Regions from separate parts of the Paenibacillus sp. LC231 genome, predicted to be linked through region 3. Evidence: riboswitches for the same ligand, from Rfam matches in the RefSeq annotation. Region 3 holds a riboswitch; each other region holds the start of a gene.
The links. A riboswitch is a leader RNA that binds a small molecule or an ion and turns the genes downstream of it on or off. The one in region 3 is predicted to bind cyclic di-GMP.

Region 1 (3,283 bases), on a different contig from region 3:
CGGACTTCGGGTTTATACGGAGTATGGTAAAAAACAATCCGGTTCCCACATCGACGCCGAAATGCTAGCGTATACAATGGAAGCGGATTTAGACGTAGGCGCCGAGTTTATCATTGTTGAAGCGCGCGAGTCTGGACTAGGCATCGGTATTTACGATAAGCATGGCGAGTGTCAGGAAGAAATGATAAATAATATCATCGACAACGTGTCGGATGCAAGAAAGCTGATTTGGGAGGCACCTCTTAAGCAGCAGCAAGCGATGCTTCTCCGCAAATTTGGATCTCACGTACATTTGGGAAATATCCAACCCACCGAAGTGCTTTCCCTTGAAACGATGCGCCGGGGTCTTCGTCAAGATACGTTTGAACTCGGGGTGAGAGAGAAACAAACCGATGGATTTTGTTACGTAATTTAAACATAGACCAAACCACAAGAGAATGATAAATACTAGCGGGCTGCCTATGGATATCTCCAGAGTCAGCCTATACATATTTTCGTTAAAAAGATCTATCCCGGTATCCCCTCCAGAGAACAAGCATACACTTAAAAAAGCAGGACTAGCTTGTTACTCTAATCTATGAAGGATGATTCCGTGTGAACTTACAGATCCTACCCGGGCGGAAGAGCCCCTTTTTCTATCGTCATGCTTCCAAGAAACTTTTCTACATTACCGCCGGCTCCATCATTCAAGGTTTTGCCATGGCCATGTTCTTGTTTCCTCACGCCATTCCTTCGGGGGGAGGAGCTGGAATCGCGGTGCTTCTGAACCATGCGTTTGAGATCCCGATGAGTCTCGGACTGTGGCTCGCTAATTTTATTTTCCTTGCCTTTACAGTCCCTTATCTTGATGGTGTCAGTGCCTTTGGAACCATATTTGTTATAACAGTGACGTCCGTTTCCGTTAATTTCTTCGAGGTGTTTCTAGAACCCCCGTTCGGCAACGTATGGATCGATCTTCTATTCGGCTCGGTTATTCTCGGAACAGGTGTCGCCATCCTCATAAAGCAGAGGGTATCGAATGGGGGAATCGGTTATGTTGCCTTAGCCATTTATAAGTATAAAAGAATCAACCCGGGCACCTCATTGTTCTGGATGAATGGAATCATATTCGCTTTCGCTGCCTATGTGATCGATTGGAAAATTATTATCCTTGCAGTTGTATGCCAGTGGATATCGACCCGGATCATTAACTGGATTCACCAGTTCCCTCCCCCGAAATCGGTCTATCAACCCGCTTGGCGCAAAAAGTGATTATGTATACGTGTAAGAGTGATTGACAAATATAACAAAAATATGGAAATTTGGGTCGTACGACCTATATTAAATGAAAAACAATGTAAGTTATAGTTTGAATAAGTCATAACATGTTTGGATATTCGACAAATTCATACTCTTCGTACGACAATAGCAAACCCGCTGAAAAGCGGCGACGCAAAGCTACAGGGGCTAATGTGGATCTTGCTTCAGACCGCGATGCCAGCCAGCTGCCGAATACGACGGAAGCCTCCGTCCTATTTTGCTATGGTTCATAATGGATGGTTTTTTTATTTTTTGCTGTGAGCTGTCGAATGCAGCAGCGATGAATAGTAGATCGATTTCATTATTTAACGCTTATTCTTACAAGGGAAGAAGGGAAATAATGGGTCAAAGAACACTGGTAGAAGTAAACAATCATTTTCCTAATATCCTCAGTATGACTGAAATAAAACAAAGGTTGATTGAACGGAAAGAAATTCTTTATTTGCTGCAAGAGGAAACCAGGAATATGAACAATTTGCTGTCCATACCTTATTTATTTGTTATAACAGATACGGATGGTGCCGTTATCGATTATTGCGGAACAGGTTCTTTAAGAAGTTTCCTCGAGAGGAATAATATAAAAAATGGGACCTCGTTGGCAATGAAAGACGCAGGAAGCAACGCTATTTCATTATCTATGGAACAACAAGCGCTTTCTGTCGTAATTGGGGCCGAGCATTGTAATCGCGTGTTTTCAGAATTGGCGTGTGTTTGTACTCCCCTTCGAATAAAAAATGTGATCATAGGCTACCTTGGTCTTAGTTTTCATTATTTGCACGAAGTTACATTTGCCATACCGCTCATTGAACACCTGGCCAAGAATATTGAAGAAAAATTACCTCAAAAGGATCCCGTTCTGCAAAGGGAGCTGATCTATTCTCACTTTCACCAATATGAATTAACGAATCGCGAGAAAGAAATAGCCTATGGGTGGCTTGAGAATAAAAATGTCCCTGAAATTGCTGATATTTATGGTATTAGCCAAAGCACGGTTCGTACTTTTATTAAAAAGATCTATGCAAAAACGAGAGTCAACCACAAAGGAGCATTTCTTAAAAAATTTACATAACCGTCATAAAACTTGTCTTAAAATAAAGATTACCCAATTATGGGTATTTTTTTTGTTACCGTCGAAATTTATAATGATAAGTAAGTTATATATACTGATTCGCGTTATCGATAACTGTGGCAACTGTCATCAATCACTTGTTACGACGGGGGTGGGTGAACAAGGTGATTTCTATCGAGAGTGAACTCAAACAAGTATCGAAAAAACTCGAACTTCTCCGAAGAGAACTTGAGCGAGTGGCCAGCAGTTTCGAATTGGTGCATCAAGATGTTGTCGCAATTTCACAGTCGTTGGATAAGCTGATTATTCGTTACATGGAATTAAAAAACCAAGAGGAATATATTAAAAAAAAGTAGATCTTCTTCATATTTGAATCAAGGCACAGAAGATACCTTCTGTGCCTTATGTGTTTCCAGCGTTCAAGAAAAATCGAGAGTCAGTAACCAAGGTGGGTAAAATAACAAATCCTCTTCCGCATAACGAAAGAGATCACAAGCCCAAATTTTGGTCAATGACCATAGAAGATATCTATTTAGGCGGTGAAACAAATGCCATCGCAAATATTATCAAGTGGAAAGAACAAATACGATGTGAATTAAAATAAGAAGATTTATTAAGGCAAGAAGTAAAAAGATGACCTCCGACATTCGGAGGTCATCTTCTGTTCATGGACGGCCTTCATGAATCCATGACCAGCACGCGAAGGGAGGTGCGGCGGAGGATTCGCGAAGCCAGCCAGCAGCCGCTGATGGCGATAACAAGCGCGATCAGAGTCAGCCCAATGACGAGCGGCCATTCCATGATAAGCGGCAGCTTGACAATCCCATAGGCAGAGAGCAGACCGCGCAGCACGGCCGGCAATGCGTAGACGCCGCAAGCGATGCCAGCCAGCGCACCGAGCGCAGCCAGTCCGGC
Region 2 (3,283 bases), on a different contig from region 3:
CTAGACCTAAGCAGTCAGATCGCCGTAGGTAACGGTATCCGTGGATAAACAGGCGGCAAGCAGGCGATTAAACAACTGACCTTCAAACTGCCGTCGATTGGTGCGAAAGCAAAATTCGTTCAAATAGGATTGCAGATGCTTGGAATCTAATCCGTGGAACGTACCGCCAATAAAGGCTTTCGCATTTGAAATCATCGTGTGAAGCCATTTCAGATGATCCGGATTATCCTTTACATTGAACTTAATCGGTTGGTGGTTATATTCTTCTGCGAGTGCATTGTACGAACGATAGGCGTCGCTACTGATCGTCGAACCCGGTTCAATGTGCTGCTTCGCAAATTCGACGAGCGTCTTGCCTTTGACATCCGGAATTACCTGCATTTTGACGTATTGCGGTGCTCCTTGTTTGTTAAGCGATACCCCAACGAGCACAGGTGTTTGGTCCGTGCCACGACCACGTTTGCCTCCTTCTGTTGGAGCTCCGAAGAATGCGTCATCCAGCTCAACCAAACCAGCCAACTGGTACTGAGCATCGCGATCTCCCATGGCTTTACGGATCTTGTGGAGCATTAACCACGCAGTCGGGTAAGAGATTTCCAGTTCGCGTGCAAGAAATACGGCGGATACACCGCGTTTATCATGCGCCACAAGGAAAATCGCCCAAAACCAGGTCAGCAGAGGAGTATGAGATTTATGCATTATCGTGCCGGCGGTAACAGAAGCCTGATGCTTGCAGTTCGTGCATTGATACAGCTTTCGAGTTTCAAGAAAGTAGAACGCATTGTGCTGGCACTTCGGGCAGAAGAACCCGTTTGTCCATCGGATCTGGAACAGATGCTCGCGGCATGCATCTTCCGAATGAAACTTTTCTTGAAACCTCTTCAACGTCATTAATTCTTGTTGTGCCATACCATTCACTCCCGAACATTCGTTTGTACTTATTATATCAAACAAATGTTCGTGCGTGTACGTGTTGCTGAGGCAACTTGATATTCAAATTTTAGAATTCTGGCTCAACCTAAAAATCAGTGCTTGAAAGTTAGCCCAGCATCCGATGACGGTTACATTCAATAAGAATACCAGCTTTATAGCGATTGCGGTTTCGAGTGAAATAGTGGCGGCGCTGAAAAGCTTTAATGCGATTATGACGATCTTCTACAGTCGCATTCGTCCACCGGCATTGATGATAATTCGTGATTTCCTCTTTCCAGTTACGCATGGTTGTAAGGGTGTTTCGAACAGCGGGATGATCAATTAGATCGCCCTGCGCGCACCAACGTTCAAATCCCAGTTTGGCAATGTTAAAGCTCGGCGAACAGTCGTACCAGGTCGTAAACGCTTCTTTCCATTCCCATACGCTGCGAAGTAACGGAGCATAGTTCAGCAACACTTCCAGCCGCTTTCTACTTTCCGCACCGAGCGATTCCATAGGCGGATTAAGCAAGCGATGGTTAGCTTTCAAGTGGGCTTTCGCCCGCGGGGATAATGTCCGCTGCACGGATTTCCGTACTTCCTGTACGCTTTCGATCACATAACCGTGAACATGAAATCGGATCTGCGATGCGAATCGCATTTGGAAAACATTCGCTGATCCAAGTATGGTAAGCCTGAGCCAAATCCATGACCACCGCTTTGGGCTGAAGCATCAGGAAGTCCGGATGCCCCCTGGCATATGTCCGCAGGTCATCCAGCTTGCGGCCGGGCAGCAGGTCCAGCATCGTCTCGCCCTTGAGGTTGTGAATGCCGGTATTGTAGGTATGCCCTTTCTTGATCCTCTCCGACACTTTAGGAACCGCTTCGTTATGGATATACTGCACCGTACTCGCGGGTGCTTACTGGATACGCGCACTGTGCGCTGCCGTAGAACCAAGCGCGTGTTCAACCGTAGCTGCACGGAAGAACGCGCTGTACTGCTGCTGGTCCCAGCAAAATCATAAGCCCATACGAATCCAGCGTCGCAGCGTTTGCAATACATGCGAATGGTTGGTAGATGCAGATTTTTGTAATTGAAATGCAGGACTGACCTCCTATTCTTCGACATCTAGCAAAACAAAAATACACATCCCCCAAGAGGCAGTGTCTCGCTGCGAAAACATTAGGGTAACCCGGCGATCATCGCATTAATAATACTTTAGACCCGTAGCTTTGCGTCCCTGTCTTTCGATCAGGTTTGCCATTTTTCCTATTTGTTTGCCGTTTGTGTAGGAGTATTGTATCACATCGCTCATCGAAATGACAAATAATGGACACCAAGCATGACGGGACGAGTTGGCGGCTGCGGTCGACGTATGGGGCAAGCGGAAAAAGTATACTCCAATCTTTGCACCCTGCGCTTTTTAACGGAGAAGTACCCGGCCCCCATTTTTTCTATTTGTCCGGACCGGTTTACGAATTTGTTTGCATCGTATGCGGTTTTTTAGGATTGGATCAGGAAGATTCTCCTGTTTGTGGTGCCGCGGCAGTCTGCTGAACCTCATCCCCGGCTGATGAAGTACCAGCATCGATGTGAATCAATAGGGACTATCTAATATTAAGTTAACAGATGGGTGCCGATTGCGAACGCCATGCCGATGACCGCACCGACGCCGACGTCGGTCGGATAATGAAGCCCCAGGTAAATGCGGGAAATACCGACTGCGCCGGACAACGGAATAAGCAGCAATGAAAACCAGGGAAATGTCAATGACAAGATCGTCGCCAAAGTGAAAACAGCGGTCGCATGGCCCGACGGAAAGGAATAGTCCCTTAAAGGATGGTGCGAGAGATGGACGTTGTCATCGGCCAAATAAGGCCTGCGGCGGCTAAAATTGATTTTCAACACCTGTACCAGCAAATGGCTCGCCGCCAGCGCAATCAAGCCGTCCTGTCCCGCATCGCCTAAACATAACAACAACAGAGCTGCGCCGATACTGCAAACTGCGCCGCCCAAATGTGTAATTTTCGGCATCCACCAATCGAGCAACTGGCATTTGAACTTAAGATTCACAAGATAAAGCAGGCGATGATCTTCGTTTTTTAACCATACCGGAAGCCGTATCACTGGTATCTCCCTCGCTCAGTGTCAGCGTTATTCATTTCATTGTAAATCACGTGAATCGCTTCTGCCTGCAGGGTTACCTCAATCGGGGTCACTCCGATGATCTCGCCGTCACCATGGACCAACATGGGCACATCGGCGGTAACTTTCACATTCCGACCTTCTAGAACGGTCACAGCGGGATGGTCAATATGCTTACCCCGCATAACATCCGGAAACAGCCGCAACAGTCCCAGGCGGGAGATG
Region 3 (3,283 bases):
GAAGCGCGACATTATATCCGGCCATTCGATCAATTCGTTGCTTTACAAGAATGGAAAGCTGTTTATGGCCACCGGAGCAATGACTGGCGGAGAGGGGAAACTTGCCATTTACGATACGGCTTCAGGCCGAGTAGAGCTGGAACAGGTACCTGTTCCGGGCAAAAAAGCAGTAACCTCTTTGATATGGGGCCCGGACGGTAACATATGGGGAATGGCGCTGGGGGCTCTGTTCATCTATGATACGGAACGCCAAGAGATTATTTACAGCGAGGATATGTTTCCTACAGCAGATTATGCACACAGCAATCCTCGCTTGACCGTTGGAACCGACGGCAATGTGTACGGTACCATTTATACGGGATATGTTGCTGACCACACGTACACGAGCAAGATGTTTAAGATTGACACAGCAAGCAAATCGCTGTCCATCTTGTTGGAGAGCAATGCGGAAAAGCTTGCGCAGGACGACTTTGGCAACTTCTATTTCAAATACGGCAGCGAGCTGATGAAGTATAGCGACCCGAATCTGGTCATGCCGCTAGACAAAGTACAGCTCGAGGCTGAATCGCTCCAGCTTCACCCGGGGGATGAAGTCGATTATTCTTACGAAGTCTTCCTTGAGAGAGGAAGAACGACGAAGGAGTTATCCGGCGCTCACATTGAGTATTTGAGCAGTCGTCCGGATAAGGCGGAGATCGACCCAAAAGGAAAGATTATCGCCAAGCATCCGGGGCAAGCCGAATTGTCGATTCGAATTACATTGAACGGGATAACGGTTGAATCCAATAAAATCAAGGTAAAAATAACCGGCCCTTTTTAAAACTGTTCATGACATATAGCAATATGAGGCCGTTGTCCTGGACAACGGCTCTTTATTTTATTGTCCAGTGATCCATTAGACCGGGAACTTAAGAATGGAATTACCAAGTGATTTGAACTTATGAAAGTTTTCTGATCGGAAGCGAGATGTCATGACCAGTTATAAACGGTATTTTAGTCCCGGATGACAAGAGACAAAAGTTATTGAATCTAATGATTTCCGTTGTCGTAATTAGGGCAACGGATATAGGGGTGAATTTGTAAAATAGAACTATTGACTTAATCAGCCATCATCTAATGTCCAGGTAATAACAGAAAAACGTATCCTGCCTAATGAACAAAATAGCTTTAATACATAGTTAAGTGAAGTGGAGTGAAGTCGGGGAATAGCAAAAATTAGTAAAGATTAACTATTGCGACCTAGTGTCTCATGAGGGTTATCAATATCATCAAAACCATTCTTGAAAGACAATATTGAACAAAAGACCTATCGATTTTCATTTGGAAACAAGATACAGTAAATGTAAATCGAATACATAATATAATCATGGTTTACAATTTAAATACTATTTTTGTACGACAATAGCAAACCCACCGAAAGGTGGCGACGCAAAGCTATAGGGGCTAATGCGGGATCTACTGCGACCGCAATGCCAGCCAGTTGCCGAATACAACGGGAAACCTCCGTTTTATTCATTATTTTGAATTGAAGAAAGGGGTTTTTTTGACGTTCCATAAAACAGCGATGGCTTCGCTATAAAAAAACTAGTTTGGGGTTGAAGGGGGACACTGCTTCATCGCAGAATGCGAAGAGGATTTTTCTGTTCGTTAACAATCAGACATTAATGAATCGATAGTCCGGGAGGTTGATGGTCATGGAACAAACGACATATGAAGTATCAATTGACGAAATGCCGAGGGGGGGATGGGCCAACGATGAAGGAAACCGGGTTAGTTTTTCCCTTGATTTTGCAACGACCCGAAAACTCCATGAACTTGCGTTCAATTTCGGAATAACTGTGGATATGGCACTTATGGCTTGTTATGCGATCCTGCTTGCCAAATTTACCGGCGAGGATGATCCTGTAATCGGGTATCTGTTGGAAAGACAGATGTTTCCTATACGTTACTCTCCTACTGTACATAAGCCATTAGGTAAGTTTCTGATAGAAGTCAAGCATGCCACGATGCAAGCACTCGAAGATCGGAATATGCGAAAGAATTTGAGCGGTAACCCGTTCATCAAAGCGGCGTTTACTTGGCAAAACGCCAATGCCACTCCTTATGAATCCGATCAGTTGGGGACGTTTGAGCTTGCTTTGACGGCTTTTAAGAAGGAATTTATCATGATACACCTTGAATATTCGACCCGCTCGTACAGAAAAGAAACGATCGAGCAAATGAGCGGCCACTTGAGCCGAATTGTGCATGAAGTCGTTGATTTCCCCGAGAAGGTGATTGCCGACATACGCATGATGTCAGAAGAAGAGGAGAGAAAGATTCAGGCTTTCAGCGGAACTAAGACGGACTTTCCTTCCAGCCAAACGGTCCATTACTTGTTTGAGGAACAGGTCCGCTTAACCCCCGATCGCCCGGCGATCATGACCGAGGACCATCAGATGTCCTATCGGGAATTGGACGATCACGCGAATCAGCTTGCAAAAGCACTGCAGGATCACGGCGTTAAGCCGGAGAGCGTCGTTGGCATTGTCGCGGATCGGTCTGTCAGTATGATTGTCGGGCTTACAGCCATATTGAAAGCTGGCGGCGCTTATATGCCCATCGAAGCCGATTCTCCGTGCGAAAGAATCGAATATATGCTCGAGGACAGTCGGGCGGGATTTTTGCTGGCCCCTTCCAGTTGGAAGCCTGACATTGCATTTGAAGGAAAAGTAATTTATTGGGACAACGCGAAGCTAAGCCTTGATAGCTGTTCCCATACGATATCTGCAGTAACCTCGCAAAGTCTTGCGTATATCATCTATACTTCCGGATCAACGGGGACACCAAAAGGGATCATGGTTGAACATCGCAACATCGTAAGACTGGTCAAGAATACCAATTATTTCAACTTTTCCAAGGAGCATCGAATTTTGCAAACCGGTACAATATCATTCGATGCGTCGACCTTTGAAATTTGGGGATCCCTTTTGAACGGATCTACCTTGTATTTGATGAAGGACACGGACCTGTTTGACCTTTATAAATTGAAGGAAACCATCATCGGTCACCGCATTACGGCTTGGTTCCTGACAACGGCTCAGTTCCATAATCTGGCCGAACAGGATCCAGACGCCTTTCGTACGTTAGACACCTTGCTAGTCGGCGGAGAAGCGTTATCGCCAAAGCACGTAAATGCCGTAAGGAAGAGGTGCCCCGATCTGCGGATGATCAATATGTACGGTCCGGCGGAAAACACGACGTTCTCCACTTACTTCCCGATCGAACGTGATTTCGAATCGAC

Region 1: linked by a shared signal. The riboswitch ahead of AK95_RS33940 (helix-turn-helix transcriptional regulator) and the one ahead of AK95_RS05870 (non-ribosomal peptide synthetase) in region 3 are both predicted to bind cyclic di-GMP.
Region 2: linked by a shared signal. The riboswitch ahead of AK95_RS35365 (ISL3 family transposase) and the one ahead of AK95_RS05870 (non-ribosomal peptide synthetase) in region 3 are both predicted to bind cyclic di-GMP.

What each region holds. Positions count from the first base shown of each region.
Region 1 covers NZ_JFOM01000053.1:343,249-346,531, reverse strand. The annotation lists gene comA (phosphosulfolactate synthase) at 1-415, shown strand, start outside; gene AK95_RS28790 (YitT family protein) at 607-1,251, shown strand; cyclic di-GMP riboswitch class I at 1,397-1,492, shown strand; gene AK95_RS33940 (helix-turn-helix transcriptional regulator) at 1,640-2,368, shown strand; gene AK95_RS28785 (Spo0E family sporulation regulatory protein-aspartic acid phosphatase) at 2,533-2,724, shown strand; gene AK95_RS28775 (ABC transporter permease) at 3,047-3,283, opposite strand, start outside.
Region 2 covers NZ_JFOM01000026.1:399,837-403,119, forward strand. The annotation lists gene AK95_RS18925 (IS1595-like element ISPaen6 family transposase) at 7-909, opposite strand; partial or broken gene AK95_RS35365 (ISL3 family transposase) at 1,040-1,996, opposite strand; cyclic di-GMP riboswitch class I at 2,097-2,185, opposite strand; gene AK95_RS18935 (phosphatase PAP2 family protein) at 2,531-3,040, opposite strand; gene AK95_RS18940 (diacylglycerol/lipid kinase family protein) at 3,037-3,283, opposite strand, start outside.
Region 3 covers NZ_JFOM01000009.1:159,034-162,316, forward strand. The annotation lists gene AK95_RS05865 (NHL repeat-containing protein) at 1-820, shown strand, start outside; cyclic di-GMP riboswitch class I at 1,394-1,488, shown strand; gene AK95_RS05870 (non-ribosomal peptide synthetase) at 1,695-3,283, shown strand, end outside.